One region of the Pseudoclavibacter chungangensis genome, then DNA from elsewhere that is predicted to be linked to it. Evidence: riboswitches for the same ligand, from Rfam matches in the RefSeq annotation. Region 1 holds a riboswitch; the other holds the start of a gene.
The links. A riboswitch is a leader RNA that binds a small molecule or an ion and turns the genes downstream of it on or off. The one in region 1 is predicted to bind FMN.
Positions count from the first base shown of each region.

Region 2: it holds a riboswitch for FMN, as region 1 does, so the genes downstream of both, HNR16_RS18680 (ABC transporter permease) here and HNR16_RS14205 (riboflavin synthase) in region 1, are expected to answer to the same signal.

Region 1 covers NZ_JACCFV010000001.1:3,210,470-3,215,550, forward strand. Annotated here, with positions in the region: gene HNR16_RS14190 (hypothetical protein) at 1-78, shown strand, start outside; gene HNR16_RS14195 (MFS transporter) at 227-1,765, opposite strand; gene HNR16_RS14200 (hypothetical protein) at 2,633-2,857, shown strand; FMN riboswitch at 3,115-3,236, shown strand; gene HNR16_RS14205 (riboflavin synthase) at 3,340-3,954, shown strand; gene HNR16_RS18670 (helix-turn-helix domain-containing protein) at 4,229-4,639, shown strand; gene HNR16_RS14215 (PIN domain-containing protein) at 4,681-5,081, shown strand, end outside.
Region 2 covers NZ_JACCFV010000001.1:3,674,985-3,701,843, reverse strand. Annotated here, with positions in the region: gene HNR16_RS16445 (hypothetical protein) at 1-104, shown strand, start outside; gene HNR16_RS16440 (hypothetical protein) at 217-591, shown strand; gene HNR16_RS16435 (sugar phosphate isomerase/epimerase family protein) at 775-1,779, opposite strand; gene HNR16_RS16430 (Gfo/Idh/MocA family protein) at 1,942-3,144, opposite strand; gene HNR16_RS16425 (substrate-binding domain-containing protein) at 3,227-4,276, opposite strand; gene HNR16_RS16420 (ABC transporter permease) at 4,342-5,259, opposite strand; gene HNR16_RS16415 (sugar ABC transporter ATP-binding protein) at 5,607-7,148, opposite strand; gene HNR16_RS16410 (ROK family protein) at 7,309-8,496, shown strand; gene HNR16_RS16405 (protein adenylyltransferase SelO) at 9,032-10,630, shown strand; gene HNR16_RS16400 (adenylosuccinate synthase) at 10,772-12,058, opposite strand; gene HNR16_RS16395 (DUF3151 domain-containing protein) at 12,149-12,583, opposite strand; partial or broken gene HNR16_RS16390 (bifunctional 3'-5' exonuclease/DNA polymerase) at 12,608-14,125, opposite strand; gene HNR16_RS16385 (TrmH family RNA methyltransferase) at 14,214-14,810, opposite strand; gene HNR16_RS16380 (DNA-methyltransferase) at 14,912-16,177, opposite strand; gene HNR16_RS16375 (ABC transporter substrate-binding protein) at 16,205-17,227, opposite strand; gene HNR16_RS18680 (ABC transporter permease) at 17,224-18,051, opposite strand; FMN riboswitch at 18,160-18,285, opposite strand; gene HNR16_RS16365 (SRPBCC family protein) at 18,430-18,852, opposite strand; gene HNR16_RS16360 (septum formation family protein) at 18,905-19,450, opposite strand; gene pyrE (orotate phosphoribosyltransferase) at 19,510-20,070, opposite strand; gene HNR16_RS16350 (ABC transporter permease) at 20,368-21,132, opposite strand; gene HNR16_RS16345 (ABC transporter ATP-binding protein) at 21,192-22,076, opposite strand; gene HNR16_RS16340 (transcriptional regulator) at 22,073-22,372, opposite strand; gene HNR16_RS16335 (hypothetical protein) at 22,365-23,090, opposite strand; gene HNR16_RS16330 (Ig-like domain-containing protein) at 23,355-25,094, shown strand; gene HNR16_RS16325 (exodeoxyribonuclease III) at 25,215-26,054, shown strand; gene HNR16_RS16320 (hypothetical protein) at 26,132-26,518, opposite strand; gene HNR16_RS16315 (serine hydrolase domain-containing protein) at 26,515-26,859, opposite strand, start outside.

The DNA of each region.
Region 1 (5,081 bases):
ATTGCCACCACGGATACCGACGGGCCGGACCGGTCGGACGCCGGCGAGCGCGAGCGGACCGGCGCGAACGTCGCCTGACGGCGCGGCTCGGCCCGATGGGCCTCGGCTCGGCTCCCGGTCGTGCGGTCCGCTGCGGCGCGGAGCACGAACCCGCCGGTCCCGGCGACGACACCCACGAACGACGACGCCGGGCCACACGTCTCGTGGGGTCCGGCGTCGTGCGTGCTCAGCTGTCGCGTCGCGTGACGAGCGGCATGGTGCTCGTGTCGAGGAACTCGTTCGTGTCCTGACCTCGAACGAGGTCCTCGGCCTCGCTCGACGTCGTGACGGTCGGGAGCGAGCCGATGAGCGGTCGCTTGCCGGACTCGGGCATGAACATGAGTGCGACGCCCGCGAGTGCCGCGAACAGCATGATGTAGAACGCGGGCATGAACGTGTTGCCGGTCAGCTCGATGAGGCCCTGGCTGAACAGCGGCGTCGTCCCGCCGAAGAGCGATGCGGCGAGGTTGTACGTGATGCCCATGCCCGTGAAGCGCGACGCGGTCGGGAACAGCGCGGGCAGGGCGGATGCGGTGAGCGACACGTAGAACGCGGTCGGGATCGCGACCATGGCGAGCGCGATGAACACGGCCCACTCCTGGCCGATCTGCATGATCGCGAACGCGGGCACGAGCAGGACGAGGCTCGAGACGACGGCGATCGTGTAGACGGGCTTGCGACCGATGCGGTCGGAGAGGCGACCGATGAACGGCAGCAGGAGCGACATCACGATGAGGACGGGGACGGTCGCGATCGCCGCGTCGAGCGTCGAGAGGCCGACCTCCTTCTCGAGGTACGTCGGCATGTAGCTCGTGAGCGCGTACGCGACGGTGAGCTCGGCGGAGACGATCGCGATGCCGATGAGCACGGAGCGCCAGTGGTGGCGGAGCACGCCGAGGATGCCGTGACGTGCGAGCGGGTCGTCGTCGCGTCGGGCGCGGGCCGCGGCGTCCTCGACCTCGTCCTTCGAGTCCGCGTTCGCGGCCTCGCTCGCCTCGAAGCTCGGCGTCTCGGGGATGCGGGCGCGGAACCAGATCGCGACGATGCCGAGGGGGATCGCGAGGAGGAAGGGGATGCGCCAGCCGAAGTCGAGCATCGCGTTGTCGCCCGCGAGCGAGGTCGTGATCCAGGTGGTGATCGCGACGGTCGCGGCACCCGCGGCGAAGCCGAGGTAAGAGCCGACCTGCAGCAGCGACGACCAGAAGCCACGGGCGCGGTCGGGCGAGAACTCGGCGACGTAGGTGGATGCGCCGGCGAACTCGCCGCCCGTGGAGAAGCCCTGCAGCATCTTGAGCAGGTAGAGGGGCACGATGACCCAGAGGCCCATCTGCGCGGCGGTGGGGAGCAGGCCGATGAGCGCGGTCGAGATCGCCATGAGCGCCATCGTGAAGAACAGGACGCGCTGACGACCGAGCCGGTCGCCGAGCGGACCCAGCACGAGCCCGCCGATCGGGCGCACGAGGAACGAGACCGCGAAGCCGAAGAGCGTGACGAGCAGGCCCATGCGCTCGTCCATGCCCTCGGTGAAGACGGTCGTCATGGTGACGGCGAGGTAGCCATAGATCCCGAAGTCGTACCACTCCATGAAGTTGCCGACGACGGTGCCGCCGATGGCCTTCCGGATGCTCTTCGGGTTGACGACGATGACGTCGTCGACCTCGAGGCGTCGCTGTCGCCCGGGTCGACCGGCGTCGTCGGCGGTTCGCTGGATGGGCTCGTCGGTCATGGGAACTCCTCGCGCTCGCTTCCGATCCGGCCAGGATCGCGTCCGGCGGGGCGCGAGTGGCTCGACCGCGCGGGTGAGCGGCCCGACGACGGACTCACAAGTATGCCGAGCGTCTCGAGGGATGCAAGCCCGAAGATCGCGGGGCAGCCGCGTCAGTCACGTCGATCGACTGTCACCGGCTCGATTGGATCCGCGCGCACGACGTGGCTCCCTCCGATCGTCGTGATCGACGCGACGCGGTAGCCCGCGGTCTCCAGCACGGCGAGGTAGTCGGCGAGAGCGAGAGGGGGCGGCTCCGTCGCGGCGTCGCCCACACCCGGGTCGGGGCCCCTTTCGGTGCCGAACACGGCGCGCAGGTCCGGCCGCTCGGTCGTCTCGCACCATCAGCGGGCCCACGGGCTCTCGAAGCTGCGGGGACCCGACAGCGGCACCTGTCCCAGTCGTGGAGGCATGCCGCTGCGACGGGGGCTCCGTCGGGGCGACCAGGGTGTTCAGCGCGTGTCGTGTCGAACCGTGGGTCCGGGCGTGTCGGAATAGTCGACCGACATGTCGAAGTGACCGCGTCGGGTGCCGTCATCGGCGCCGTGAGCGTGTCGGCGACGGCGAGCTGCATGCCGACCGAGCGCGCGCAGCAATTCCTCCCGACCGTGAAGGGTGCTGCGGCGGGGATTTCCCGCCGGAGGGGCTACCGGGCGTGGGAGCCCGTGCCCGCGGTCACTGACCCGGGACATCCGCGCGGGGCCCCGGTTCCTCGTCACAGGGGGACCGCCGCGACGAGGCGCTTCGTGTACTCGGCGCGGGGGTGGAAGTGCACCTGCTCGCTCGTCCCGGCCTCCCGCACGCACCCCCGATCGAGCAGGCGGCACCGTGGGTGATGCTGCGGAGGACCGCGAGATCGTGGGTGATGAGCAGGTAGCTCACGCCGAGCCGTTCCTGCGTCTCGACGAGGAGGTCGAGGATCTGCGCCTGCACGGCACGTCGAGCGCCGAGACCGGTCCGTCGAGCACGATGAGCGAGGGTTCGACGGCGAGGGCGAGGGTTCGACGGCGAGGGCGAGGGCAGGGCACGGCACGGGCGGGCTCGACGCGCTGACGCCGACCACCTGGGAGCTCGGCGGGCCGTCGAGCGGCGAAACCGGCCGCCCATCGAGGTCATGCGCGGTCGGTTCGCGTCACGCGACGTCAGGTCGACGAGGTGTGGCGCGTTCGGGTCGGCGGGACGCGAGCCGGGGAACGGCGCAGTGCACCGCGTCGCCGACGCCCCGTGGCGTCGTGTGTGCTCGCGCGTGGGCGAGGCCGGCCCGGTCGTGGGGTGCCGGAGGACGCGCGCGTCGGTTACGCTGACCGCGCTACATGCTCCGGGGTCGGTGCGATTCCGAACCGGCGGTGACAGTCCGCGACCCGCCTACCTGGCGGTCGATCCGGTGGAATTCCGGGACCGACGGTCAAAGTCCGGATGGGAGGCGCATGTGCGGGCACGGGTCGTCCGGCCGTCGTTCGACGACGGTGGCACGAGCTCCGGTCGCGCCCGCCCGAGGGACTCACCCCGGAGTGCCACGGAAACGAGGGCTGACGATGTTCACGGGAATCGTCGAGGAGTTGGGGCGCGTCGAGCGGATCGAGGTGCGTGCCGAGGACGCTCGCATCACGATCGCGGCACCGCTCGCGGTGAGCGATGCGTCGACGGGTGATTCGATCGCGGTCGACGGGGTGTGCCTCACGGTCGTCGATCACGACGCCGAGCGGTTCACCGCCGACGTCATGCGCGAGACGCTGCGCGCCTCGACGCTCGGCGAGCTGCGCCCGGAGGATCAGGTGAACCTCGAGCGCGCGATGCGCGTGGGCGACCGGCTCGGCGGCCACATCGTCCAGGGCCACGTCGACACGACCGCGGAGGTGGTGTCGCTCGTCGTGGCGGAGCGCTGGACCGTCGTGCGCTTCACGCTCGATGCCGAGCACGCGCGCCGCATCGTCACGAAGGGCTCGGTCGCCGTGCAGGGCGTGTCGCTCACGGTGAGCGCGCTCGGCACGGACTGGTTCGAGGTGTCACTCATCCCCGAGACACGGACCGCAACGACGCTCGCCACCCTCACTCCGGGCGACACCGTCAACATCGAGACCGACGTCCTCGCCCGCCACGTCGAGCGACTGCTCGAGACCGCGTCGGTGACACGACCCGGGGACGACTGAGCCTCGCGGTGGCGCTGCAGGCTCGCCGTACCGGCCGCGTGCCCACGGGCGGATTCCACGGCAGCCCAAGGTTGCAGATACAGGTGCAAGCGATCTAGCATGAGGCAAGCCGGACGCGATCGGCCCCGCGCACCACGCAATCCACCGTGTTGACCGGAGTCGGTCACGGCGACAGCGCCGTCCGCGTGTCACATCTTGCACAGCGGACGCGGCGCCTCGCTTCGCGCAGGGAAGGAAGTCGGCAATGGGACTCACGACACTCGGCCACGAGACCGTGATCGCCGACGACACCATTCAAGAGGCGGCCGTCTCCGTCATGGAGGATTTGCGCGACGACGAACCGGACGCGATCACGATCACGGCGGCCGGCACGTCACGCGCTGTTCCTCCGCAGTTGGCGGCTTTCATTCTGCATGTCATCGAACGCGCCGCCTGCGGAGCCACCACGATCGTCCGATCGTTCCCGGACGAACTCACGACGACCGCTGCCGCGGAACTCATCGGCCTGTCTCGACCCACGATCATGAAAATGGTCCAGGAGGGGCGACTGCCCGCGCGCAAGGTCGGCACCCACACCCGGATCCCGACCGTTTCCGTGCTCGAGTTCGCGGAAGCCCGACGCCACGAGAAGCGGGCCGCTTTCGACGCACTTCGTGACGCGTCGGACAACCTGGGCGGGATCTAGATCGGCGCTACGCTCCCGGTGTGGGCGTACAACGAGTACTCGTGGACGCAAACGTCCTGTATTCGAGGACACTGCGCGACTGGATGCTCATGCTTCGTCTGGAGGCCGACGGAATGTACGTCGTCCTCACCACCGAGGACATCCTCACCGAGGTGCTCTATCACTTCCGTCGAAGCCGCCCTCATGCCGACGGCGGCGACATTACCCGGCTCGCCGAGCATCTCCGCGAGAACATGGATGAGATCATCGCCGATTACAGGATCGACGCGAGCTACCCAGGCAAAGATCCTCACGACGGACATGTTCATGCCGCGGCCGTCGATGGGCGGGCGGATTACCTCGTGACGTCCGATGCGGGCCTGCTGGAGATGCCCGGAGACGAACTCCCCTACGAGATCTCCACACCCGACGCTTTTCTCACATTGGCCAACGACTCCGCACC
Region 2 (26,859 bases), 480 kb from region 1:
ACCACGATCTCGGGCTCGCGGCGGGCGGCCGGGCGGAGCACGGGATCCTCGCATGCTCGGAGCCGGGACGCCAGGGGCAGTACATCCCATCCCGAGCGGTGTAGCGCGGGTTCATCCCTTCGGATGAGCATCACTCGCCCGACACGGGATGACAGGGCCGGGTGATGGGCGCATGATGGTCTGCATCACCCCGATTTCCTCCCGAGAGGACGCATCATGCGCCGCTTCCGAACCGTCGTGCTGCCCATCATCGCGGGCGTGATCGGTCTCGGGCTCGTGACCCTCGGCATCATGCAGATGTGGGGGCACGGCATCGTCGTGCAGGGCAGCATGCTCGATTCCTCGACGCTCGAGGTCCCTGACCTCGCGCCACTCGTGGAGGTGACCGTCGGCGTCGTCCTGTGCGTCGTCGCACTCCTCCTCACATTCATCCGCCCTCGCGAGCGCGAACACACGGCCGCGGTCGCGACGGCGGGTCAGGCCCCGCTGATCGTCTCCCATTCGGAGGACGAGGTCACCTTCATCTGGGGTGATGCCGGTCGCAATGCGCGTCGTCGGGGGACATCGCGCGCGGCCGCCGACACCGTGTGACCGCCAGTACGGGGAGCGCGGGTGCCGGCTCCCAGGGAGTGGCCGGCACCCGCTCGCTCTTGCACGAACGCGCCGGGGCGTCACCGATCAGGTGACGCCCCGGCGCGTTGCCGTGCGCGCGCGTCCACTCGAGTCGGCAGGGTGCCGTCCGGCGACCGATCGCGTTCGGTCCGACGCCGTTCGCTACTGCCGTGTGGAGAACGCCGCATCGAACGCGGCCGCCGGTGGCTCGAACGCGAGTCGACGCACGAACGCGAGCGCTTCGGGGGCCCCCACGAGACGGTCCATGCCCGCGTCCTCCCACTCGACCGAGAGCGGCCCTGCGTACCCGATCGCCCCGAGCATGCGGAACGCGTCCTCCCAGGGGACGTCGCCGTGCCCGGTCGAGATGAAGTCCCACCCGCGCCGCGGGTCGGCCCACGCGAGGTGCGACGAGAGCCGACCGTTGCGGCCGTTCGCGAGCCGCTTCTTCGTGTCCTTGCAGTGCACGTGGTAGATGCGGTCGCGGAAGTCCCACAGGAAGCCGACGGGGTCGATTTCCTGCCACACCATGTGGCTCGGGTCCCAGTTCAAGCCGAATCCCTCGCGGTGTCCGATCGCCTCGAGCGTGCGCTGCGTCGTCCAGTAGTCGTAGGCGATCTCGCTCGGATGCACCTCGAGCGCGAACCGGACACCGACCTCGTCGAAGACGTCGATGATCGGGTTCCAGCGGTCGGCGAAGTCCTGGTACCCGGCGTCGATCGCCGCCTGCGTGACGGGCGGGAACATCGCGACGTACTTCCAGATCGACGAGCCCGTGAAGCCCGTCACGACGCCCGCGCCGAGCCGCGCCGCGAGTCGTGCGGTGTGCTTCAGCTCCTCGGCGGCGCGCTGCCGCACGCCCTCGGGCTCGCCGTCGCCCCACACCCGGTCGGAGACGATGTCGCGGTGCCGCTGGTCGATGGGATCGTCGCACACGATCTGGCCCTTGAGGTGGTTCGAGATCGCGTGCACCGCGAGACCGTGCTCCGCGAGGAGCCGTTCGCGGCCCTCGACGTACGCGTCGTCGTCCCAGCGCCACGGGTCGAGGTGGTCACCCCAGCAGGCGATCTCGAGACCGTCGTAGCCCCACTCGGATGCGAGGGCGACGACCTCCTCGAACGGGAGGTCGGCCCACTGGCCGGTGAACAGGGTGATGGGGCGTGCCATGTCGTTCAGCTCCTTCGCTGTGTGATCGGGCGATGTTCGATCGGCCCACTCGGGTGGGTGTCCGCTTCGTGGTCGATGGTGCGCGCCGGGCCCGACGTCGTCCGTCCGGTCGGGCCCGACTCGTGGTGCGATGCTCGGGCGTGGACGCCGCCCGCCGTCCGGTCAGTCCGTCGAGTCGTCGGGCGCCGGGATGTCGATCCACCGGCTGCCGTCCGCGGAACTGCGCTCGACCGCATCGAGCACACGCTGCACGGCGAGGCCGTCGGCGAAGCTCGGGTGCGGGGGACGTCCGGCAGCGATGTCGCCGACGAGATCGACGACCTGGTGCGTGAACGCGTGCTCGTAGCCGAGCCCGTGACCGGCGGGCCACCAGGCACCCGTGTAGGGGTGATCGGGCTCGGTGACGAGGATACGACGGAACCCGGCCGTGCGCCCCGGTTCCCGGGCGTCGAAGTACTCGAGCACGTTCATGTCCTCGAAGTCGAAGGCGAGCGCGCCGCGGTCTCCGCTGATCTCGATGCGGATCGCGTTCTTGCGCCCGGTCGCGTAGCGGGTGGCCTCGAACGACGCCGTGCCGCCGCCCGACAGGCGGCCGAAGAACACGGCGGCGTCGTCGACCGTGACCTCCCCAGTCCCGGTGTCCCCCTCCCCCGCGATGCCGGCGCGTCCGACGGCGAGCGGACGTTCGGTCACGAACGTCGTCGTGAGGGCCGACACCCCCGTCAGGCGCTCACCCGTGATGAACGCGGCGAGGTCGACGATGTGGGCGCCGATGTCGCCGAGCGCACCGGAGCCGGCCTTCTCCTTCTGCAATCGCCACGTGAGCGGGGCCGTCTCGTCGGCGAGCCAGTCCTGCAGGTACTGCGCGCGCACGTGACGGATGCGCCCGATGCGCCCGTCGGCGACGAGCTCACGGGCGAGTTGCACGGCCGGGACGCGCCGGTAGGTGAACCCGACCATCGCGAGCGTGCCGTTGGTGCGCCACGCGGCCTCCGCCGCGTCGACCATGCGCTCGGCCTCCGCGACCGAATTGGCGAGCGGCTTCTCGCACAGGACGTGCTTACCGGCCCCGAGCGCGGCGATCGCGATCTCGGCGTGCGTGTCACCCGGCGTGCACACGTCGACGAGCTGCACGTCGTCCCGTTCGAGGAGCGTGTGCCAATCGGTCGTCGACTCCTCCCAGCCGAGCCGCCTCGCCGCCCGCTCGACCGCATCGGCGTCGCGCCCCGCGACGACCCGCATGCGCGGATCGAGCGGCAGGTCGAAGAAGCGCGGGGCGGTGCGCCACGCCTGCGAGTGCGCCGCGCCCATGAACGCGTACCCGACCATTCCGACCCCGAGCGTCGGCCTGTTGTCCTGCTGCATCGTGTGCTCCTTCTCATCGGTACCGCCACCCGGGGCAGGCCGCGCGGGCCGGCCCCGGAGCGGTGCCGTGTACGGGGTGGGGTCAGGACTCGAACGCGGTGTCGAGGTACTCCGCCACGTTGTCCTTCGTCACGACCGGTGCGTACAGCTGGATGAGGCGCGGCACACTGTGCGACTCGAGGTCGCCGAGCGAGCGGTCGTTCGCGATGAGGCGCGCGAGCTTCACGCCGTCCGCGGCCTGGGTGGCCGGATAGACGACGGTCGCCCGCACGACACCGGTGCCCTCCTGGATCTCGCGCATCATGTTCGCCGATCCGGCGCCGCCGACGAGGAAGAACTCGCTGCGGTTCGCGTTCTCGATGGCGGCGAGCACGCCCACGCCCTGGTCGTCGTCGTGGTTCCAGATCGCGTCGATCTTCGGCGCCGCCTGCAGGAGGCTCGACGCCGCCTGCTCGCCGCCCTGCACCGTGAAGTCGGCGGCGACGCGGTTGGAGACCTTCAGGCCGCAGTCGTCGAGCGCATCCGCGAAGCCCGTGCTGCGGTCCTGCGTGAGCGGCAGCGAGTCGATACCGGCGATCTCCGCGACGACGGCGTCCGGCGTGTCCTTGAGCTGTTCGCAGATGTACGTCCCCGCGCTCACGCCCATGCCGTAGTTGTCGCCGAGCACGGTCGTGCGGGCCGCGAACGGGCTCGTGAACTCGCGGTCGACGTTGATGACGGGGATGCCCGCGTTCATGGCCTTGATCGCGACCTCGGTCAGGGCCGCACCGTCGAACGGCAGCAGCACGATCGCGTCGACGCCGTCGTTGATGAATCCCTCGACCTGGCTGATCTGGAGGTTCACGTCGTTCGTGCCCTCCGCGACGCGCAGCTCGACGTCCTCGTAGTTCGCCGCCTCGGCCTCGGCGGCGGTCGTGATGGCGCCCATCCAGCCGTGGTCGGCGGCGGGTGCCGAGAAGCCGATGACGATCTTCTCGCCCGGTGCGTCGTTGTCGGTCGTGGTCTCGTTGCCGCCCGTGTTCTGTTCCGCGGCGGGTGTGTTGGACAGGCAGCCGGTGAGCAGCAGGAGTGCGGTGGCGCCCGTCGCGGCGATGCCGAGCAGGCGGCGCCTGCGGGAGGTTGTGGTGGACATGGGGATCTCCTTCGATGCCGTCCGTCGGTCGGTTGTGTGGTGGGGGATGGGGTCGTCGGGATGGGTCAGCTCGTCGCGTTCTTCCGGGAGAAGCGCTGCTGCAGGAGCACGGCGACGATGATGATCGCGCCCTTGGCGATGGCCTGCACCGAGCTGTCGAGGTTGTTCTGGATGAACACGTTCGTGAGGGTCGCGAAGATGAGGACGCCGAGCACGGTGCCGACGATCGTGCCCCGGCCGCCGACGAGGAGCGTGCCGCCGACGACGACCGCGGCGATCGCGTCGAGCTCGTAGAGCATGCCGTTCGTGGACGATCCCGCCGTCGTGCGGGCGAGCATCATGACCGCGCCGATGCCGGCGGTGAGGCCGCACAGTGCGTAGATGTACATCGTGTGCCGCTTGACCTTGATGCCCGCGAGGCGCGCGGCCTCGGGGTTGCCGCCGACGGCGACCGTGCGGCGTCCGAACGTCGTGCGGTTGAGGAGGAACCAGCCGCCGACGGCGACGGCCGCGAAGATCCAGACGATGACGGGGACGCCGAGGAGGTTGCCGCGGAAGGTGTCGAGGAACGAGTCGACGTCGACGACATGCGTGCGCCGCTGCGCGATGAGCTCGGCGAAGCCGCGCGCCGCGACCATCATCGCGAGCGTCGCGATGAACGCGACGACGCGGCCGTAGGCGATGAGGATGCCGTTGAGCAGCCCCGCCCCGAGCCCGACGAGGAGGGCGGTGAGGACGATGACGCCCCAGCCGAACGCCTCGGCGTACGCCTGCGTCGACAGGGTCGTGGCCCACACGGACGCGAGCCCGAGGACCGAGCCGACCGACAGGTCGATGCCGCCCGCCGTGATGACGAACGTCATGCCGATCGAGAGGACGCCGATGACCGAGGCGAGGCTCAGGACCACCATGAGGTTGTCGATGCTCGCGAAGCGCTCGCCCGCCGTCACGGTGCCCGCGATGACGAGGACGACGAGGGCGATGACGAGGCCGAGGTTGCGGGCCGAGGAGCCCCGGAGGAAGCCTCGCCGCTCGCGGACCGCCGCAGCGCCCGCACGTTCGACGCGCGCGCTCTCGTCGGCGGCGGGCGGCGTCTCGGGGACGACGGCGTCCGCGGCAGCATGCTTCCCGAGCGCGGGCGCCGGTGCGGCGTCGGTGGCACCGGCTGCGCGCTTCCCGAGCGTGGGCGCGTCGTCCACGGTGGCGTGCTCGGCCGGCGCGGACGCGGCCACGGCGGGCCCGGTCTCGTCGGGCGTGGCCCGTCCCGCGTCGCGGTCGTCACCCGTGCCGGGTCCCGATTTCGGGCCGTACGGGCCGGGGGTGCTCCTGCTCATGCTGCGCTGCCTTCCATCACCATGTCGAGTACGGCGTGCTCGTCGAGTTCGTCGGCGGGGCCGCGGTGGACGATCTCGCCGTCGGCGACGACGAGCACCCGGTCGGCGAGCCCCAGGACCTCGGGGATCTCGCTCGACACGACCACGACCGCGGTGCCCTCGTCCGCGAGCCGTCGGATGAGTGCGTAGATCTCGGCTCGGGCGCCGACGTCGACGCCGCGGGTCGGCTCGTCGAGCAGGAGTACCCGGCAGCCGTGGACGAGCCACCGGGCGAGCATCGCCTTCTGCTGGTTGCCGCCCGAGAGCGTGCGGATCTCGCGCTCGACGCCCGTCGGACGCAGTTCGAGGGACGAGGCCTGCTCGTCGGCGGCGGCACGCTCGGCACCCTCGCGGAGGAGTCCCCACCGCGCGAAGCGAGCGAACGTGGAGAGCGTGATGTTCCGGTAGACGGGCTCGTCGAGGATGAGGCCCTGGCTCTTCCGCTCCTCGGGCGCGAGGCCGACACCCGCGTCGACCGCGGCGCTGACCGACCCGGGACGCAGCCGTCGACCGTCGACCGACACGCTGCCGCCCGTCCGGCGACGGGCCCCGGCGATCGTCTCGAGGATCTCCGAGCGGCCCGACCCGACCAGCCCTGCGAGCCCGACGATCTCGCCAGCCGCGACCGTCAGATCGACGTCCCGGAACGTGCCCTGGAGCGTGAGGCCCTCGACGCGCAGCACCGCGGCCGCCTCGGCCGCGATACCGGGCCTGGCGGGGAACGCGTGCTCGACGGAGCGGCCCGTCATGAGCGTGATGAGCTCTCGCGTCGGCGTGTCGGCGACGGGGAGATTCTGGGCGACGGTCCGACCGTCCTTGAGCACCGTGATGCGGTCACCGATCGCGCGGATCTCCTCGAGTCGGTGCGAGATGTAGACGATCGCGACGCCGTCGCGCGTGAGCTGCTCGACGACGCGGAACAGGTTCGCGACCTCTTCGGCGTCGAGCACGGCGGAGGGCTCGTCCATGATGATGACACGGGCATCGTGCGAGAGGGCCCGGGCCATCGACACGATCTGCTTGCCCGCGGCCGGCAGCTGCCCGACCTCGCGGTCGGGCGAGATCTCGGGGTGTCCCAGGCGTTCGAGCAGCTGTGCAGTCCGGTGCCCCGCATCGGCCCGGCGCGTGACGCCGGCGGTCTGCAGCTCGTGCCCGAGGAAGACGTTCTCGGCGACGCTCAGCCCGTCGACGACGTCGAGTTCCTGGTACATGGTCGCGATGCCCGCGGCGATCGCGGCGATCGGCGTCGGGAGCTCGACGCGCTCGCCGTCGAGGAACAGCTCGCCCTCGGTGGGCTGGTGCGCGCCCGAGAGCACGCGGATGAGCGTGGACTTGCCCGCACCGTTCTGGCCGAGCAGGCAGTGCACCTCGCCGGGCAGCACCTCGAGGTCGACGCCGTCGAGGGCGCGCGCTCCGGGGAACTGCTTGACGATGGCGCGCATCTCGAGGATCGGCTGCGACGCAGGGACGTGGGGTGTGGCGGGGTCGGCGTTGACCATGTGGGGCACGCTACCGAGACTTCTGTTGCTAAGCAAGCAAAAGTTGGCGACTTGATGCACAATTATTCGACCTCACTGACAGAAGTGGGCGGCGGAGCGCCACGACGGGGTAGCGTTTCCGCACAGCACACGGTACGGAACCCGGAACGGAGGGCCACGCATGGCGATCGAACGCCCCACTCGGCCGGCAGCCCGCGCGACGGGCGTCGGCGAGTTGTTCCAACTGTTGCGTGACGGCGCGCCGCGAACGCGCGCAGAGCTCGCCTCGACGACGGGCCAGGCACGCTCGACGATCGCCGCGCGCGTCGAGCTGCTCCTCGCCGCAGGCCTCGTCTCGGCGACGGGCGAGGCCCAGTCGACGGGCGGCCGTCCCCCCGCGACCTTCGCGTTCTCGCCCGAGGTCCGCGTCGTGCTCGCCGTCGATCTCGGCGCGACGCACGCCCGCGTCGCACTCACCGACCTCGCGTCGAACGTGCTCGCGGTCGCCGAGACCGCGATCCGCATGGACCTCGGGCCCACACACGTTCTCGGCCTCGTCTGCGCGCTCGGCGATGAACTGTTGGCCGAGGCCGGCCGCGAGCGCTCGTCGCTCGTGAGCATCGGCGTCGGCATCCCGGGCCCCGTCGAGTTCTCCGCCGGACGGCCCATCAACCCACCGATCATGCCCGGCTGGGACGGCGCAGACGTCCCCGGCATCGTCCACGAGCACTTCGCGGTGCCGGTCCTCGTCGACAACGACGTGAACCTCATGGCGCTCGGCGAGCACCGATCGAGCTGGCCCGACATCGACGACCTGCTGTTCGTGAAGGTCGCGACCGGCATCGGTGCCGGCATCATCTCCGACGGCTCGCTGCGGCGCGGCGCCAAGGGGTCCGCGGGCGACATCGGCCACATCGCGGTCGACGGTGCCCCCGCCGTGCCCTGTCGATGCGGCAACACTGGCTGTCTCGAGGCGGTCGCGGGCAGCGAGGCGATCGCCGCCGCGCTCGCCGAGGAGGGCATCGAGGTGACGGGGAGCGCCGAGATCGTCGCGCTCGTCCGCGGCGGCGATCGCGCGGCGGCGCGTGCGATGCGGCGGGCGGGGCGCGACGTCGGGACCGTGCTCGCGGCGTGCGTGAGCATGGTGAATCCGTCGATGATCGTCGTCGGCGGCGGCCTCGCGGAGGCGGGCGAACAGTTGCTCGCGGGCATCCGCGAGGTGGTCTACAAGCGCTCGCTGCCGCTCGCGACGCATGATCTGCGACTCGTGGCCTCGGTCGCGGGTACCGACGCGGGCATCCTGGGCGCGAGCGCGCTCGCGGTCGATCACGTGCTGTCCCCCCAGGCCCTCGACGAACGCCTGGGCTGAGCGGCCGGCGCCACCCACCCCTCCCGCCGGGCCCTGCTTCGCCCTGCCTTGCCCAACCCAACCTGTGTCCGCTCGGCCCCGCCCTGGTCCGCGCTGTTCCGTTCCGCCACCCACCCGATCCAGCCGGGTTGTTGCTACCGGGCCGCGGGCCCGGTAGCAACAACCCGGCTGGGTTCGCGGCACCGCGCCTCATCCTGACGTTCGAACGGGGTGTCGCCACGCGCAGCTGATGCGCGCGACGGCAGCGCCCGGCCGCCTCGCCCCGTGGGCGTGCGCGGCGCCAGCGCCCGGCCGCCTCGCCCCGTGGCCGGCGGCAGCGCCCGGTTGCTTCGCCCCGTGGCCGTGCGCGGCGGCGGTACCCCGCTGCTTCGCCCCGCGACTGTGCGCGGCGGCAGTGCCCGGCTTCTTCGCCCGCCGGCGGCGTTCGCCGGCGGTACCCGTCAGGCGCGCCCGGTGGCGGCACACATTGCGTCGCGTGTCGTCACATCGGCCCTCCCGCTCGCCGTGCGCGTCCGCCCGGAACTACGCTCCCCGCATGACCCTGCCGACCACGCACGAGCACCGGCCCGCACCGACCGGTCCCGCGACGCTCGGCTCGCGCTTCGCCGACGCGCTCCCGGAGCTCGCGATCGCCGCGCGCGGGCGGTCGACGCCCGCGCCGACGCTCGTCGCGCTCAATCGCTCGCTCGCGGACGACCTCGCGCTCGATCCCGACGAGCTCGCCACGGATGCCGGTATCCGGTTCCTGACCGGGCAGGACGTGCCGCCCGGCGCGACACCCGTCGCGCAGGTCTACGCCGGGCACCAGTGGGGCGCCTTCCGGCCACGGCTCGGGGACGGCCGGGCCCTGCTCCTCGGCGAGCTCGCCCACCGCGACGGCACCGTGCGCGATCTGCACCTGAAGGGCACCGGCCCGACCGAGATGTCGCGCGGCAACGACGGCTTCGCGGCCGTCGGGCCGATGCTGCGCGAGTACGTGTTCGGCGAGGCGATGCACGCGCTCGGGGTGCCGACCACGAGGGCGCTCGCGGTCATCGGCACGGGCGCCACGATCCATCGCGACACCCCGGTGCCCGACTCCGAACTGCCCGGCGCCGTGCTCGCCCGCGTCGCGCGCAGCCACCTGCGCGTCGGCACGTTCGAATACGTGCACGCACTGGGCGACAACGCGTTGCTGCGCCGGACGGCGGATCACGCCGTCGCTACGCTCTACCCGCACGTGGCCGGGAGCGCCGACCCCTACCGCTCGCTCCTGACCGAGATCGTCGCCGCGCACGCGCGCCTCACCGCCGCCTGGATGTCCCTCGGGTTCGTCCACGGCGTCATGAGCACCGACAACACGACGATCTCGGGCGAGACGATCGACTACGGCCCGTGCGCGTTCCTCGACGGCTACGACCCGAACGTCTGGTTCAGTTCGATCGACCGCTACGGCCGGTACGCCTACGGCGAGCAGCCGCCGATCGCCGCCTGGAACCTGGCCCGCCTCGGCGATGCCCTCGCCCCGCTCCTCGGCGACGACGAGACCGCCGGGCGCGCCGTCGCGGCGGAGGTCGTCGCGGGGTTCGAACCCGCATACCGTGATGAACGACGACACGCGTTCCGTGCCAAGCTCGGCCTCTCACGCGGCGTGCCGGACGCCGTCGTCGACGATCTCACCGAGCGATTCCTCGCCCTGCTGGCCGGGGCGCGCGTCGATTTCACAGGCGCCTTCCGCGCCCTCGCGGCGGCTGCCGAGGGCGACGAGTCCGCACTGCGCGGACGGTTCACGCGGGCGCAGGACGACGACGGGACGTCCGATGCGTTCGGGGACGGCCCGGCCGGAGCCTCAGCCGCAGGTGGCACCGCGGATCCCGAGCCGTCGGCGACGCAGCGGGCGCTCGACGCGTGGCTGCACGAGTGGCGCGCGAACGCGCCCGACGCCGCGACGATCCGCCGCACGAACCCGGTCTACATCCCGCGCAACCACGTCGTCGAGTCGGCCCTCGATCAGGCGTCGTCGGGCGACCTCACGGCCGTCACGCGCCTCGTCGCCGCGGTGACGTCGCCGTTCACGGAGCGCGGCGGACTCGAGGACCTGGCCGAACCCGCCCCCGCCGGCTCGCCCGCGCACCGGACGTTCTGCGGCACCTGACCACGGCCGGATCCAGCCGGGTTGTTGCTACCGGGCCGCGGCCCGGTAGCAACAACCCGGCTGGATTCATTGCCGTGTGTCCCGACCGGGGCGCGGTCGGGTCGGGTCGGGTCGGGTCGGGTCGAGTCGGGTCCGGGCGGGTCAGCCCAGCAGGTCGTGGCGCTGGATGATCTGGTCGCGCTTCGGGCCGATGCCGATCGCCGAGATCCGGGCGCCCGACATCTCCTCCAGCGCGAGCACGTAGTCCTGCGCGTTGCGCGGCAGCTCCGAGAACTCGCGCGCGGCCGAAAGGTCTTCCTCCCAGCCCGGGAACTCCTCGTAGATCGGCTTCGCGTGGTGGAAGTCCGACTGGTTGATAGGCATCTCGTCGAAGCGCACACCGTCGACGTCGTACGCGACACACACCGGGATCCGCTCGATTCCGCTCAGCACGTCGAGCTTCGTCATGACGAAGTCGGTCACGCCGTTGATGCGCGCCGCGTAGCGCGCGATCGGCGCGTCGTACCAGCCCGTGCGCCGGCGACGCCCCGTCGTCGTGCCGTACTCGCCACCGCGCTCCGCGAGCAGGTCGCCCCACTCGTCGAACAGCTCGGTCGGGAACGGCCCCGCACCGACGCGCGTGATGTAGGCCTTCACGATGCCGATCACGCGGTGGATCGCCTGCGGCCCGAGGCCGGAGCCCGTGAGGGCGCCACCGATCGTCGCCGACGACGAGGTCACGAACGGGTAGGTGCCGTGGTCGACGTCGAGCATCGTCGCCTGGCCCGCCTCGAACACGACGTTCTTGTCGTCCGCGAGCGCGCGGTGCAGCTCGAGGGGCGTGTCGGCGACCATGGGGCGAAGGCGCTCGACGTGCGTCATGAGCTGCTCGAAGATCTCGTCGACCGTGATCGCCCGCCGGTTGTACACCTTCACGAGCAGGTGGTTCTTCTGGAACAGCGCCGCCTCGATCTTCTGGCGCAGGATGTTCTCGTCGAAGAGGTCCTGGATGCGGATGCCGATGCGGTTGATCTTGTCGGCGTACGTCGGGCCGATCCCGCGGCCCGTCGTGCCGATCTGGCGCTTGCCGAGGAACCGCTCGGTGACCTTGTCGATCGTCGTGTGGTACCCCGTGATGACGTGCGCGTTGGCCGAGACGCGCAGCCGCGAGGTGTCGATGCCGCGGCTCTCGAGCGCGTCGATCTCCTGGAACAGGACGTCGAGGTCGACGACGACGCCGTTGCCGATGACCGGCACGACGCCCGGGCTCAGGATGCCCGACGGCAGGAGGTGGAGCGCGTACTTCTCGTCGCCGATCACGACCGTGTGTCCCGCGTTGTTGCCGCCGTTGAACTTCACGACGTAGTCGATGCGGTCGCCGAGAAGGTCGGTCGCCTTGCCCTTCCCCTCATCGCCCCACTGGCCGCCGATGATCGCCACTCCTGGCATGTCCGCCCTCTTCTCTGGTGTTGGGTCCGTCACGCACACGCGCGTGTTCCGGGGCCGGCTCCGTCGTCGTCCCCTGCTGGTCTTCCCGGGCTAGTCCCGGATCCCCGCCTCGATCTCGGCGGCGGCGCGCGGATCGGCGTCGTCGAGGAGCGCCGTGAGGCGTTCGACCTCGGCGTCCTCGCCGATCTCGGCGGCGGCGCGGCGCAGCGCGAAGAAGGACCGCAGCACGCCCCGGTTCGGCTCGTGCGCCCACGGCACGGGGCCCTGTCCGCGCCAACCCGCTTTGCGGAGCGCGTCGAGCCCGCGGTGGTAGCCGACGCGCGCGTAGGCGTACGCGCCGATCGTGTTGCGCTCGCGGTGCGCCGCATCCGCGAGCGCGGCCCAGACCAGGCTCGACGAAGGGTACCTGGCGGCGATCTCGGCGAGTCCCCGCTGGTCGTCCGCAGCCCCCTCGAGATCGGCCTGGACCTCGGGTTCAGCGGCGAGTCGCGTCTCGGGGATACCGAGCAGGTTCGTTCCGATCACACTCCATGGTATCGCGCCGGCCGTTCAGGAGCCCTTGGCGGCCCCGTAGTCGTCGACGATCGCGATGCTGACGGGGAACGAGACGGGCGTGTTGCCGAACAGGAGTCGCCCGGCGCGTTCGGCCTCCTGCCTGATCGTGTCCGAGACCCGCTCGGCGAGGCGTTCGGGCGTGTGAACGACGACCTCGTCGTGGAGGAAGTAGCACAGGTGCGGCGTCGATTCGAGCGGCGCCCCGGCGGGTGATGCGGCGCCCGTGAGGCGCGCGAGCGCGAAGCGGAGCCCGGCGAGCCACACGAGCGCCCATTCGGCGGCGGTGCCCTGCACGATGAAGTTGCGGGTGAAGCGGCCGTGGTCGCGCGGGCGCACGCCGGGGGCGGCGTCAGGCGAGGTGCGGCCGAGCCACGTGGCGACCTGCTCGCCGCGTTCGCCCTGGCGGGCGGCGTGCGCGACCGTCGCCATCGCCCGCGGGAACGCGCGTTCGAGCGAGGGCAGCAGCGTCGCGCTCCGTCCCGTCGTCGAGCCGTACATCGCGCCGAGCAGTGCGACCTTCGCGCTGTCGCGGTCGGGTACGACGCCGCGCTCGACGAACGCGAGATACATGTCGCGCTCCGCACCCGCGCGCGCCATCCCCACGTCGCCGGACATGGCGGCGAGGATGCGCGGTTCGAGCTGGGCGGCGTCGGCGACGACGAGCTTCCAGCCCGGGTCGGCGACGGCGGCCGAACGGATCTCGCGCGGGAGTTGGAGCGCGCCGCCGCCGCTCGTCGCCCATCGGCCGGTGACGACGCCGCCCGGGACGTACTCGGGTCGGAAGCGCCCGTCGTGCACCCAGTCGGCGCGCCAGGCCCAGCCGTTCGCGGTGAGGAGCCGGTAGAGGTGCCGGTAGCGCATGAGGGGCTCGACGACGGGATGATCGACACCCCACAGCTCCCACTTGCTCGACGTCTCGACGTCGAGCCCCGCGCGTCGCAGGGCGCGCACGAGCTCGCGCGGTGAATCAAGGGATGCGCGCGGGTCGCCGAGCGCGGCCCGCACGAGCGCCCCCGCCTCCTCGAGGTGCACGGGCCGACCGCCGGGGCCGCGCGGGCCGAGGACGTCGAGGAGGACCTCCTCGTGCCGGTCGACGCTGAACGGGAGGCCCGCGTGCCGCATCTCGGCCGCGCAGAGCGCGCCCGCCGACTCGGCGCGGACGAGCACCCGCAGCGCACCGCCGTCGCGGGCACGGTCGAGTGCCGCGAGCTGCCGGTCGAGCCGGGCGACGAGACGGTCGTGGTCGTCCGCCTCACCGTGCTCGACCTCGTCGGCGTCGAACAGCGCGGCCCCGCCGGGCGCGGGGTTCGCGTGCGCGGGCGTCACCGGCTCGGGCTCGTCGCCCGGCGCGAGCATGCCGCGGCCGACGAGGATGCGACCGACGAGGTCGAGGTCGTGGCAGCGCGCGACCCGCACGCCCCGGTCGAGGAGGCCGGGCGCGATGTCCCGCGTGACCCACGCCCACACGACGGGCTCGGGCTCGCGTTCACGTGCCGCGACGAATGCGGCGAACGCGGCGCGGTCGCCGAACGTGCGCTCGTCGTCGCCGGCGCCGACCCGGAACCGCGCACCCGAGCGGCTGACGACGACGGGGCGCGACTCAGCGGAAGACGTGCTGCATCACCCACACGTGCATGGCGACGGCCGCCGCGGCCGAGGCGTTGATGGAGCGCGTCGACCCGAACTGCGAGATCTCGAGCACCTGCTCGGCGGCGTCGATCGCCTCCGCCGAGAGGCCGGGCCCCTCCTGGCCGAACAGCAGCAGGCAGCGTTCGGGCAACCGGGTCGTCTCGATGGGGACACTGCCGGGGACGTTGTCGATCGCGATGATCGGCAGCCCCGCGTCGCGCGCGAAGCGCACGAGCGCCGCGACGTCCTCGTGGTGTTCGACGTGCTGGTAGCGATCGGTGACCATCGCGCCGCGCTTGTTCCAGCGGCGGCGTCCGACGATGTGGACGGTCTCGGCGGCGAACGCGTTGGCGGAGCGCACGATCGAACCGATGTTCATGTCGTGCTGCCAGTTCTCGATCGCGACGTGGAAGGGGTGCCGCGTCGTGTCGAGGTCGGCGACGATCGCGTCCATGGACCAGTACCGGTAGCGGTCGACGACGTTCCGCGTGTCGCCGTTCACGAGCAGCTCGGGATCGTAGCGCGGCTCGTCGGGCCACGCCTCGGGGCCACCCGGCCACGGCCCCACGCCGCCGAGGGGTGCCGGTGCCGCCCGGTCGGGCGTGTCCGTTCCGGGATCGCCCTCGGCCGGTTCCGTGCGTCCGGCGTCGCGCGGTCCGTCCACGCCGCTCACGCGTCGCTCACCGATGTCGACGGACGGCCCACCGCGGCGGTCGGCCGCTCGGCGGCCCGTGTCGCGCCCACCCGACGGGGCGAGGCCCGTCGCGGGGCGGCCGAGAGCAACCGCGTGCCCTCCCGCTGGAGCTTGCGGTACTCGACGCCCTCTGGCCCGAGTCGACGGCGCATCGTCGCGAGCGCCTCGGCGGAATCGTCGACCGTCACGACGCGACGGCCGAGCGCGCGCGCGACGGCCGCGGTCGTGCCCGAGCCGCCGAAGAAGTCGGCGATCCAATCGCCCTCACGCGAGGACGCCTGCACGATGCGTCGCAGGATCCCCTCGGGTTTCTGCGTCGCGTACCCCGTCTTCTCGCCACCCGTCGGCGACACGATCGTGTGCCACCACACGTCGGTCGGGAGCTTCCCGCGCTCGAACTGCTCGGGCGTCACGAGCCCGGGCGCCATGTACGGCTCCCGGTCGACCGCGGCCGAGTCGAAGTGGTAGCGCTGCGGGTCCTTCACGTACACGAGGATCGTCTCGTGCTTCGACGGCCACCGCCGTCGCGTCTTCGCGCCGTAGTCGTAGGCCCAGACGATCTCGTTGAGGAAGCGGTCTCGGCCGACGAGCGCGTCGAGCACGACCTTCGCGTAGTGCGATTCGCGGTAGTCGAGGTGCAGGTAGAGCGTGCCGGTCGGGGCGAGCAGCCGCCACGCCTCGACGAGCCGCGGTTCGAGGAACCCCCAGTAGTCGGCGAACGAGTCGTTGAACTCGCTCACGAGCCCGAGCGTGTGTGCGTAGCTGCGACCCGCGAAGCCGGTCCTCGTCGCGGGCGTCGAGACGGCGGGAGCCGAGGCCGACGCAGCGGCATCGGCATCGGGGACATCCCGCCCGACGGTGCCCGGCTCGGCCGTGCCCCGCCCATCACGATCCCGCCCGTGACGATCTCGCTCGTCGCGAGCAAGCTCGTCGCGGCCGTGCCCGACGAGGATCCGCGCGGCCGCGTCCCCCGCCTCCACGGTGGCGTCGGGCGGCGTCCCCTCCCCCGTCCCGCCCTCCTCCGAAACCTGCTCGTCGACGCGTTCGACGCACGTGCTGCGGCGCCGCTGCACCTTGCCCGTGTTGAAGGGCGGGTCGAGGTAGATGAGCTGGAACGCGCCGTCGGGCAGGCGGCGCATGGCCTCGAGGTTGTCGCCGTGGAGGACGAGATCGGGGCCCTCGGCGCGCCACAGCGGCACCGTCCGTCGGGCGTCGACGACGGGCGGTTCGGCGGGGGGCATGCTCCGAGCGTATCGCCGCCGCCGCGCCTACGAGCTCGGCACGAACGCGTTCGTGTACGACTCCTCCGCCGTGACGGCGACGTCACCGAGCAGGCGCTGCTCGGCCATGAACGTGGCCATGGCGCTCCACACCTCGGCGTCGTTCTCGAACTGGGGTGCGCCCGGGTACGGTTCGAGCAGCGGCAGCGTCGCCTCGAGCGTCGCGAGCGCGCTCGCCTTCGCCTCGTCGGTGCCGAGCGTCGGGATGTACTCGGCGGCGATGTCGATCGTGCCCTGCGTGTCGGAGCGCATGTACTCGAGCGCGCGGGCGAGGGCGGTCATGAGCCCCGTGAGGGCTTCGCCGCGCGTGTCCACGGTCGCCTGCGTGGCGCCGATCGCGGGGCCGACGAGCTGCTGGTGGTCGGCGGGCATGACCTCGATCGTGCGGACCGGGAAGCCGGCCTCCGCGAACTGCACGGCGTCGTTGTTCACGAAGCCCATCACGCCGTCGACCTTGCCGGATGTGAGCGCGGCCTGCTGGGTGTACCCGATGTGCTGGATGTCGACGTCGGACACCGTGAGACCGTTCGTCTGCAGCAGCGAGAGGAGCGCGAAGTACGTCTGCCCGTACGGTCCGGGCGTGCCGATCGTGTGGCCGCGGACGTCGGCGGCGCTGTGGATCGGGGAGTCCTCGGGGACGATGAGCACCGCGGGGTAGGTGTTGTAGAGCGTGCCGATCGACGTCACGTCGATGCCCGTCGAGCGGCCCTGCATGATCTCGTCGCCGCCCGCGAAGACGACCTGCTCGGTGTCGGAGGCGAGCGCGCCGAAGAGTTCCTCGGCCTCGCCGTGGTGGCGCAGGTCGACGTCGAGCCCCGCTTCCTCGAAGTAGCCGAGCTTCTCGGCGACGTAGAACGGTGCGAACTGCACGTTGGGGGTGTACGTCAGGCCGACGGTGAGCGATTCGAGATCGCCGCCCGCGTCGTCGCCCTGACAGGCGGCGAGGCCCGCGACGAGCGCGGCGGCGGCGCCGATGCCGGCGGTGACGCGGAGGAGACTGGTGGTGTTCATGAGGCGGCTCCGTGAGCGGGGTCGGGGTCGGGTTCTGGAACGAGCAGTGGGGTCCTCGGGTGGCGCACCGCGAGCCAGAGCTCGACGAGTCGCAGCGCCGTGAAGAGTGCGACGGCGAGCGCGATGAGCATGAGGAGCGTCGCGAAGAGCCCCTCGGTGTCGTTCGCGTCGCGGTGGAGGGTGAGGAGCATGCCGAGCCCCTGGCCGCCCATCGTGAACTCACCGACGACGGCCCCCGTGATCGAGAGCGTGACGCCCGCACGGATGCCGGCGAGCACGCTCGGCAGTGCGAGCGGCGTCTCGACCCACCAGAGGGTCTGCCACGTGTTCGCGCCGTCGAGTCGGGCGGCCTCGAGGACGTCGTCGGGGAGCTGGCGCACGCCGAGGACGGTCGTGATGAGCATCGGGAAGAACGCGGTGATCGCGCACAGGATCGCGATCGGTGCGAGGCCGTAGCCGATCCACAGCACGAGCAGGGGCGCGACGGCGATCGCGGGGATCGCCTGCGAGGCGGCGATGTAGGGCGACGCGGCCGTGTCGACGAGGGGGACGCGGGCGACGAGGTACCCGAGCGGCACTGCGACGAGCACCGCGATGAGCGATCCGACGACGGCCTCGAGCAGCGTGGTGCCGGCGTACGGCAGGAGCGGCCCGACGGTGAGCTCGCGCCAGAACCGTGCCGCGAGGTGCAGCGGCGAGGGCAGGAACTGTTCGGCGACGAGGCCGGCCCAGGAGGCGAGCTGCCACAGCACGAGCACCACGAATCCGAGCACGACGGGTGCGAGCACCCGCGCGTTCCGTGCGCTGAACGGCGATGACTGCATGGGCTCCGGTCTCTCGTGCGGCTCCGGTACCGCGCACAGCGCAGCGCGGGAGGAACCGTCGTCGACCGTGCAGGGTCGACCACGAGCGGTCGGCGGATCGCCGACGACCGAGCACTCCTCCCATCCGGACTTTCACCGTCGGTTCCGGAATCACACCGGATCAACCAGGGCCCGAGGGCCGAGGCTCGCGGACTCTACCGCCGGTTCGGACTTACACCGACCCTGGAGCACTTGAACTCTTTGCACACCCTAACCCCATTCGTCCCACACGGCACCGTGCGGGGTCCGCCGCGACGTCACGGACCGCAACGTCGCGTCGCCCGTGAACGCCGACGGCCGACGCCCGTGGGCGCCGGCCGTGGCGGGTGGAGTCGTGGGTCAGGCGCCGTGCGACGCCTCGAGCTGCTGCTTGACCTTCTTGAGTTCGGAGGACACGAGCTTGCCCGCGACGGCCTTCGCGAGGCCGAGACGCTCGGCGCGGCCCGCGTCGAACTCGGCGTCGAGCGAGAAGCGCGTCGACGTCGGACCGGTCGCATCCGTGCGCGCCTCGATGGAGAAGTCGACGCCGGGGGTCGCGGACTCCCAGCGAGAGCGCACGGGCGCCTCGGCGACGACGCGCTTCGCGTCGAACTCGCGCTTGACGCCGGCGACCTCGACGACCCAGTGGGTCAGGTTGTCGCCGGCCGGCTCGACGGACTTGACGAAGGACACGAGGCTCGGAAGGGCCTGCGTGTCGTCGAACAGGGCGTAGATGGTCTCAGCCGGAACGCCGATGTCGATGGACTCGCTCACGTGGGTCATGCGGGAATCGTAGCGGCGCGCGCATGTGCGCCACGCCGCGGTCGGCCCCTCGTCAGCCGACGGCGAGGCTCGAGGTGAGCGGTTCTCCCATCGATCGCGACGCGAAGCAGCGGTAGGAGCGATCGCCCGCGTTCCACTCGGTCTCGGTGAGCGGGTAGGACGCATCGAGGACGAGGTCGTCGATCGACGCGGCGACGTCAGTCGCGATGGCGCTCGGCGCCTGGCAGGCGCGCATCGCTTCGGCGCGGAGCGTGTCCTGTCCGGGATACGCGTCGGCGCCGAGCGCCTGATCGGCGGCGATGACGGCCGTGAGTTGCGCGGCGTGCGGCGCCGCGCAATCGGCGAGCTCGAAGCTCGGCTGCCACGCCGACTCGAAGCTCGCGAAGCACTGCCCCGGCTGGAGCTGTGCCGCGAGTATCGTCCCGGCCGTGCCCGCGGGATCGACGGGCGCTCCGGGCGCGGCCGGGGTCGCGTCGGGGTCGGCCCCCGTCGAGAACGGGCGCACGATCACGCCGAACACGACCCCGCCGATGAGGAGCGCCCCGGCGAGCAGCGACACGAGGAGCACCGCGCGACGTGGGCGCCGCGGGCGTTCCACGTCGAGCGACCGACGACGGGAGGGGGCGGGCCGCTCGTCGCCGGGTGATCCCGCGCCCATCAGGCCGCCGACGGCGCGAGCCCGAGGTCCTCGAGGCCGATCGCGTACCGGTACAGGTACCCGGCGTCCTCGATGCGCTTCTTCGCGTCGGTCGCGCGGTCGACGATGACGGCGACACCGACGACCTCGGCGCCGACCTTCTCGAGCGCCTCGATGGCGGTGAGCGGCGATCCGCCGGTCGTCGAGGTGTCCTCGAGGACGACGACGCGCTTCCCGGACAGATCGGGGCCTTCGACCTGGCGGCCCCGACCGTGGTCCTTGGGCTCCTTGCGCACGACGAACGCGTCGATCTCACGCCCCTGCGCGACGCCCTGGTGGAGGACGGCGTTCGCGAGCGGATCGGCACCCATCGTGAGCCCGCCGACCGCGTCGATGTCGCCGAACTCGTCGACGAGGTCGAGCAGGATGCGACCGATGAGCGGTGCCGCGCGGTGGTCGAGGCTGAGCTTGCGCAGATCGATGTAGTAGCTCGCCTTCGCCCCGCTCGTGAGGGTGAAGTCGCCGTGGAACACGGCCTCGTCGCGGATGAGCTGGATGAGCGCGGATCGGTCGTCAGTCACGGCACCGATCCTACGCGTGACGCACCGGTCGGACGGGTGCCCGTGGGGGCCAGCGAGTCATCGTCGACATTGCCCCGACGAACGGCTATGGTTCGAGACGGACGGTGTCGCTCGACACTGCCGGTGGCGGCGTCGTCGCCACCGGGGCCCGCGTTCGCCGTGAGAACGAGCCGTTCTCGATGCCGGGCGTCGGTGCTCTCCCAGCCGGGGGGCTGCGTGAAAGAGAGCGAAACCGGTCGGGCGGGTCGACTGCACGATCCGCCCGGTCGGCACCCGCTCCCCCTCGCGGGGCCGGTGTCAGCGGAAACGACGCCCCTCGTCGCGGCGGTAGAGGCGGATGCCGATCACCCCGAGTGCGATGGTCCACGCGAGCAGAACGGGGATCGCCCAGACGGGGATCGCCTCGCCGAGCGCGATCGAGATCGTGAGGTCCCGCGCAGCACGCACGGGCAGGATGCGGCTCCCGAGCTCGAGCCACGCGGGGAAGACCTCGGGCGGCATGAAGAGGCCCGACGCGAACGCCGTCGTGAACATCACGAGCTGTGTCACCGCAATGGCCGCCTTCGCGCTGCAAGCCGTGCCGATGATGAGTCCGAGGAGCGCGGACGGCACCGACGAGACGATCACCGCGAGTCCGGCGACGACGACGGCGAGCGGCTCCGGGCGCGCCGCGGTGAACAGCAGCCCGATCGTCAGGACGAGCACCATCGCGAGCGATGCGGTCACGAGGGTCGAGAGCACGAGGCCGGCGAGACGGCTCGCGGGCGGCCCCGGCAGCGTGCGCAGGTAGGGGACCCAGGGCAGTTCGCGCTGTTGAGCGAGATCGAGCCCGAACGAGAAGAGTCCGTTCGACATGAACGCGAACACGATCATCGCGAACATGGTCGCCGTGGCGGCGGCGGGATTCTCCCGCACGGCCTCGACCGGCAGCACGAAGAAGCAGAAGATGAGTACCGGGAACGCGAGCGAGCTGATGATGGCGATGGGGACGCGGGACTGTTCGAGCAGTGCGTACTTCGCGTGCACGAGGGCGAGGCGGGTGCCGCCGACGATCGTCGTCATGAGTCCTCCTGATTCGGTGCGGGTCGATCGGGGTGGGGGCGCGGGGGCGCGGATTCGGCTCACGGGCCCCTCGTGATCGCGACGAACGCCTCCTCGAGCGTCGCGCCACGAACCGTCAGATCACGGAACGGCGTGCCGGTTCCGACGAGTCCGCGGACGAACCGGTCGGCGTCGCGCGTCACGACGTTCACCGTGCGCGTCTCGGGATCGACCGCGACGTCGGCCGATGGATCGATCGCTCGCAGCGCGGCCGGGTCGGCGTCGCGCACCGAGACGTGCTGCACGTCCACCCGTCGCAGGACGTCGGCGAGCGGATCGTCCGCGAGAACGCGGCCGCGGTCGATCACGACGACGCGCTTCGCGAGCGCCTCGATCTCGTCGAGATGGTGGCTCGTCACGATGATCGTGCAGCCCTCGCGGTGCTTGCGGCGCAGCACCTCCCACAGCGCGGCGCGTCCCTCGAGGTCGAGTCCGACCGTCGGCTCGTCGAGGACGACGATGCGTGGCGCCCCGATGAACGCGAGCGCGATGCCGACGCGTCGCTGCTGCCCGCCCGAGAGCGAGCCGCACTGGCGACGGAGCAGGTCGCCGAGGCCGAACTCCTCGGCGAGCTGCGCCGCCGGCACCGGGTTCCGGTAGTGGGCGGCGACGTAGTGGAGCACCTCGCCGACGCGGAGCGGTTCGGGCAGCGAGGAGCGTTGCGGTGTCGAGCCGACCTGTTGTCGACGCTCCGGATCCCGCGGGTCCCCGCCCAGCAGCCGCACACGGCCCGATGTCGGGGCCCGGAGCCCGAGCGCCAGGCCGAGCAGTGTCGATTTGCCCGCGCCGTTCGGCCCGAGGACGCCGACGCTCTCGCCCGCGCCGATGCCGAGCGAGACGTGATCGAGTGCGGTCACCTCGCCGAACCGCTTGACGACGTCACCGACGGACAGGACGGTGGTCACGACGCACCCCCGATGAGTTTCAGCAGGGCCTCGCGATAGGTGTGGAACGCGAGTCGGCCCGCGAGGGTCAGACCGATGCGCGTGACGGGCTTGCGTCCGCTGAATCCCTTCTCGATCACGACGTACCCGGCCTGCTCGAGTCGGCCGAGATGTGTCGTGAGGTTTCCGGCGGTCATGCCGAGCAGCTCGCGCAGCCGGGGGAACGTGAGGCGGTCGCCGTCGTCGAGCAGTTCGTCGAGTGTCGTCATGATGCGCAGTCGGGAGGGCACGTGGATGAGCGGATCGAGCTCATCCACGCGCGGCTCCCGGGTCGGGAGCGGATCGGGCGTCGTCGGCGCCGCCCGCCCGTGCGCCCGTTCGGATGCCCGCGACGACGAAGGCCCCGCCTGCGACGACCGCGTAGACGAGCGCGTGGTGTGGCGTGCCGAGGAGCGTCGCGACGATCGTCGTGGCGATGAGCAGTCCACCGAGCGCGAGGCGTTCCCGCGAGGGCCAGATCGCGCTCCCGCAGATACTCAGGACGCCGGCGACGAGACAGCACGCGCCGGGGAAGTAGAGTTCCGCGACGGGGGCGGGCATACCTGCGCGAACGAGGCCGATACCGAAGAGAACGGCCCCCGCCATCGCGATGGGCCACGCGAACCCGTAGATCGCTCCGGTCCGGGCTCGGGGGCCCGACATGCCGCGCCCGACGAGTGCACCGAGCAGGCACGCCGCGAGCGAGCTCAGCGCGACGACCACGGCGTAGGCGATGTCGGCCGCGTCGCTCGGCAATCGGAAGAGCGGGTTGCCGCCGCGCTCACTCGACCACAGGAGCCCGAACCCGACGAACCACCCCACGCCGGTGAGGACGAACAGCCACCGCAGCACCCGGATGTCGGGGCGCCTGGTCCGGTCGGCCTGCGTGCGCATGAGCCTGGCCATGTCACTCGGGTCGAGCGGCACGTCACCGTCGCCCGCGGGGCCGTGGGTACCGCCGCTCCCCGTTTCGCGTGTGAAGTCGTGTGTCGCCATGAATCCAGTTTGCGTCACAAACCAGTTTGCGACAATGCCTCTCCGGAATCGGGCGCGGCGCACACGCAGAAACGCGGGCCCATCACGACCGAGGGGACTGACCGATCGTCGAACGGAACTCCCCATCCCACTCCCCATCGACCTCGCTCCCGAGTGTCGCTCATAATGAGCTGGGCACATGCGTGCCCGGCCTCGTGCGGGATGTACGAGATCCGGCACCCGAGCCGGATCGACTGCACAGAGGCGGATGGTTCAGGGGGAACTGTGATCCGACAGATCCGAGCCACGCTCGCACTGGTCGTGGGCGTGCTCATCGCGCTCACCGGCCTGTTCGGCGTGTCGACCGCGGCGAGTGCCGCCGAGATCCCGAACAGCGGTGATTCCGGCATCTCGAACGTGAAGACCGACAAGCAGCAGTACGCGCACTGGGAGTACGTCGAGGTCACCTTCGACTGGACCGTGCCGAACGGCTCGAAGGCCGGCGACACGATGACCCTCGAGCTCCCCGAGGGGCTGGACTGGGCCTCGATCGCGGACTTCACGATGACCGTCTCGGAGAGCGACAGCACGCCCGTCGCCGACGTCTCGATCGATCGCGCCGCCGGCGTGCTGACGATCACGCTCCTCCCCTACGTCGAGGCCCACCGTGACGTCACGGGTTCGGCGAACTTCCGTTCGACGTTCAACACCGAGAAGGTGGACGTGAACACGCCCACCCAGACGGTGGACCTGTTCGGCACCCAGGTGACGGTCACGGGCGACGTCCCCACCCCCGGCCCCGACTGGCTCGGCAAGAACGGCTGGTGGTACGACTCCGAGTACGAGTCGACCGGCCAGAACGCCGACGGGTCACTCATCAACGCGAACGGCCCGCACATCACGTGGGTCGCCCAGCTCTCGAACACGGGCTGGACGCAGGCGGTCGTCAAGGACACGCTCGACACGAGCCTGCAGGTCTGCCGTGACGGCAAGGTCATCCCCGGGCTCGAGCCGCACCTCGAGGGCCGCGACATCGCGACCGGCCGTTGGGGCCAGCCCGTCCCGGACAGCGCCTCGCTCACCACGACGTGCAACGACGACGGCACCTTCACCTTCACGGTGACGAAGCCCGCGTCGCTCGTCGACCCGCAGATCCGCGTCGTCTACTACTCGAACCTCGTCACGGACGAGGCCGGTCGACCGGTCGTCGACGGCACCACGACCGTCGGCATCAAGCCGGCGTACGACAACGCGATCGAGGTCATCCTCGACGGCACCGAGACCGAGACGTACACGAAGGTCGTGCAGGCATTCGGCGCCGGCGGCTACGGCTCGGGCGTTCCCGGCCCCGCGATCGACATCGAGAAGTACTCCGGTGAGTGGGAGGGCGTGCAGTTCGTCGACGGCGTGCCCCAGATCACGGCGGGCCCCGAGTACGAGCCCGTGAACCAGCCCGAGGGTGACTACGACACGGGTGCCCTCACCGTCGAGCCCGGCGCCGAGACGACCGTCGCGGCGACGGTCACGAACATCGGGATCGAGACGCTCGGCAGCATCGTCGTGAGCGACCTCACGACCGACGGCCCCGCCCTCACGAACGTGCAGTGCACGGTCGACGGGCGCACGTTCGATGCGGACGCCTCCGGTGTCGTGAAGATCACGGACGTGCTGCTCGCACCCGGCGCTTCGTTCCTCTGCACCGGCACGCTGACGCTCGCCGCGTCGGAGACGCACGCCGACACGGCACACGTCACGGCCGCGGGCGCCGTCACGGGCATCCCGGTCGAGGACGAGGACGTGTGGGCCGCCGAGGCGTCGGCCGAGGCGACCACGCCGCCGACGACCCCGTCCACGACGGTGCCGCCGACCACGGTGCCCACCACGCCGACCAGCTCGACACCGGTTCCCCCGAGCCTCGCGCAGACCGGCGGGACGTTCGACGCCGTGCCGTTCCTCGCGGCGGCAGCAGCGCTCATCGCTGGCGCGGCGATCGTCCTGGTGCGCGCACGGGCGGCCCGCAAGTAGCGGTACCCGCTCGGCTCACGCCGAGTGCATGACAGGGCGGCACCCTCCGGGGTGCCGCCCTCGTCGTTCCCCCGCGCACGCCACGCCCGTGCGCTCCCGGCCGGGCGATAGCGTGAGCACATGCGTATCGCCACCTGGAACGTGAACTCCGTCCGAGCCCGGTTCGGCCGCATCGTCGACTTCCTCGAGCGTCGGGACATCGACGTGCTCGCGATGCAGGAGACGAAGTGCACCCCCGCGCAGTTCCCTCGCGAGGCGTTCGAGGAGGCGGGGTACGAGCTCGAGGTCGTCGGCACCAACCAGTGGAACGGCGTCGCGTTCGCGAGCCGCCTGCCGATCGAGGAGGTGCAGGTCGGCTTCGACGGTATGCCCGGCTACGCGAACACGCCGCCCGAGTCGGGTGAGCTTCCGCTCGAGGCCCGCGCTCTCGCGGTCTCGGTCGAGGGCGTCCGGCTCTGGTCGCTCTACGTCCCGAACGGTCGCGAGCTCGGGCATCCGCACTACGACTACAAGCTGCGCTGGCTCGATGCGCTCCGTGCCGACACGGATGCGTGGCGTCGCGCGAATCCCGATCAGCCGCTCGCGCTCATGGGTGACTTCAACATCGCGCCGCTCGACATCGACGTGTGGGACATGTCCGTGTTCGAGGGCCACACGCACGTCTCGGCGCCGGAGCGTGCCGCGTTCCAGGCGTTCCTCGACGACGGACTCACGGACGTCGTGCGCGATCGCGGCGTCGAGGGGTACACGTACTGGGACTACAAGGCCGGTCGATTCCCGAAGAACGAGGGCATGCGCATCGACTTCGTGCTCGGCTCCTCGTCGTTCGCCGATCTCGTCGTCGACGCGACCATCGAGCGCGACGAACGCGCTGGCGATGCGCCGAGCGATCACGTCCCGGTCGTCGTCGAGCTCGACATGGAGACCTCGATCGACGACGACCGGCCGATGATCTTCTGACCCGAGCCGCTCATCCGACTTCAGATCCGTCGCGAACCGCTCCCCCGCCGCGCCGTCGCGCGCTGTCGCGCGCCGCGTCAGGCTCCCGCGACGACCGTCAGCGCGCCCACCGCGAGCGCGATGAACACGCCCACGACCGTGCTCACGATCGAGGGCCACACGGGCCGCGCCCGGCCGTCGGGCCGTTCACGCACGGCGGGCCTGCCACTCGGTGGGAGCACACCGAGGCGCCGGAGCACGCCGATCGCGACCGCGAGCGCGGCGAGCACGACGACGAGCCAGGCGAGCCAGGCGGGCACGAGTCCCCACAGGCCGAGCAGCCCGCCCACGAGCACGAGCGCGACGACCTCGGCGACGCGGCCGACGAGGCGGATGCCGTCGAGATCGCGGCGGACGAGGACCCAGCACGCCCACCCGAGCATGGCCAGGTAGACGACACCGATACCGATGAGCACGGCGATCATGCGGGCACGCTCCCCTCGAGGATCCCGAATGCGACCTCGTCGACCGACGCCGCGGTGTCGGTGAGGATCGCGATGCCGCGCTCCTCGCCCTCGACGTAGCCGACGAACGACGCGAAGCCGCCCGTCATCCCGTTGTGCCACACGACGTTCCGCCCGTCGTCGAGGCTCGTCCGGAACCACGCGAGACCGACCTCCGTCCCCTCACCGACGGGCGCGACCGCCTCGAACGGCTCCTGGCCCGGCAGTTCACCAGACATCGCGGCCCGCAGCACGATCGCGAGATCCGCGGTCGTCGACCGGGCGCAGCCGGCGGGTGCGTAGCCGCGCATCGTCCACGCTCC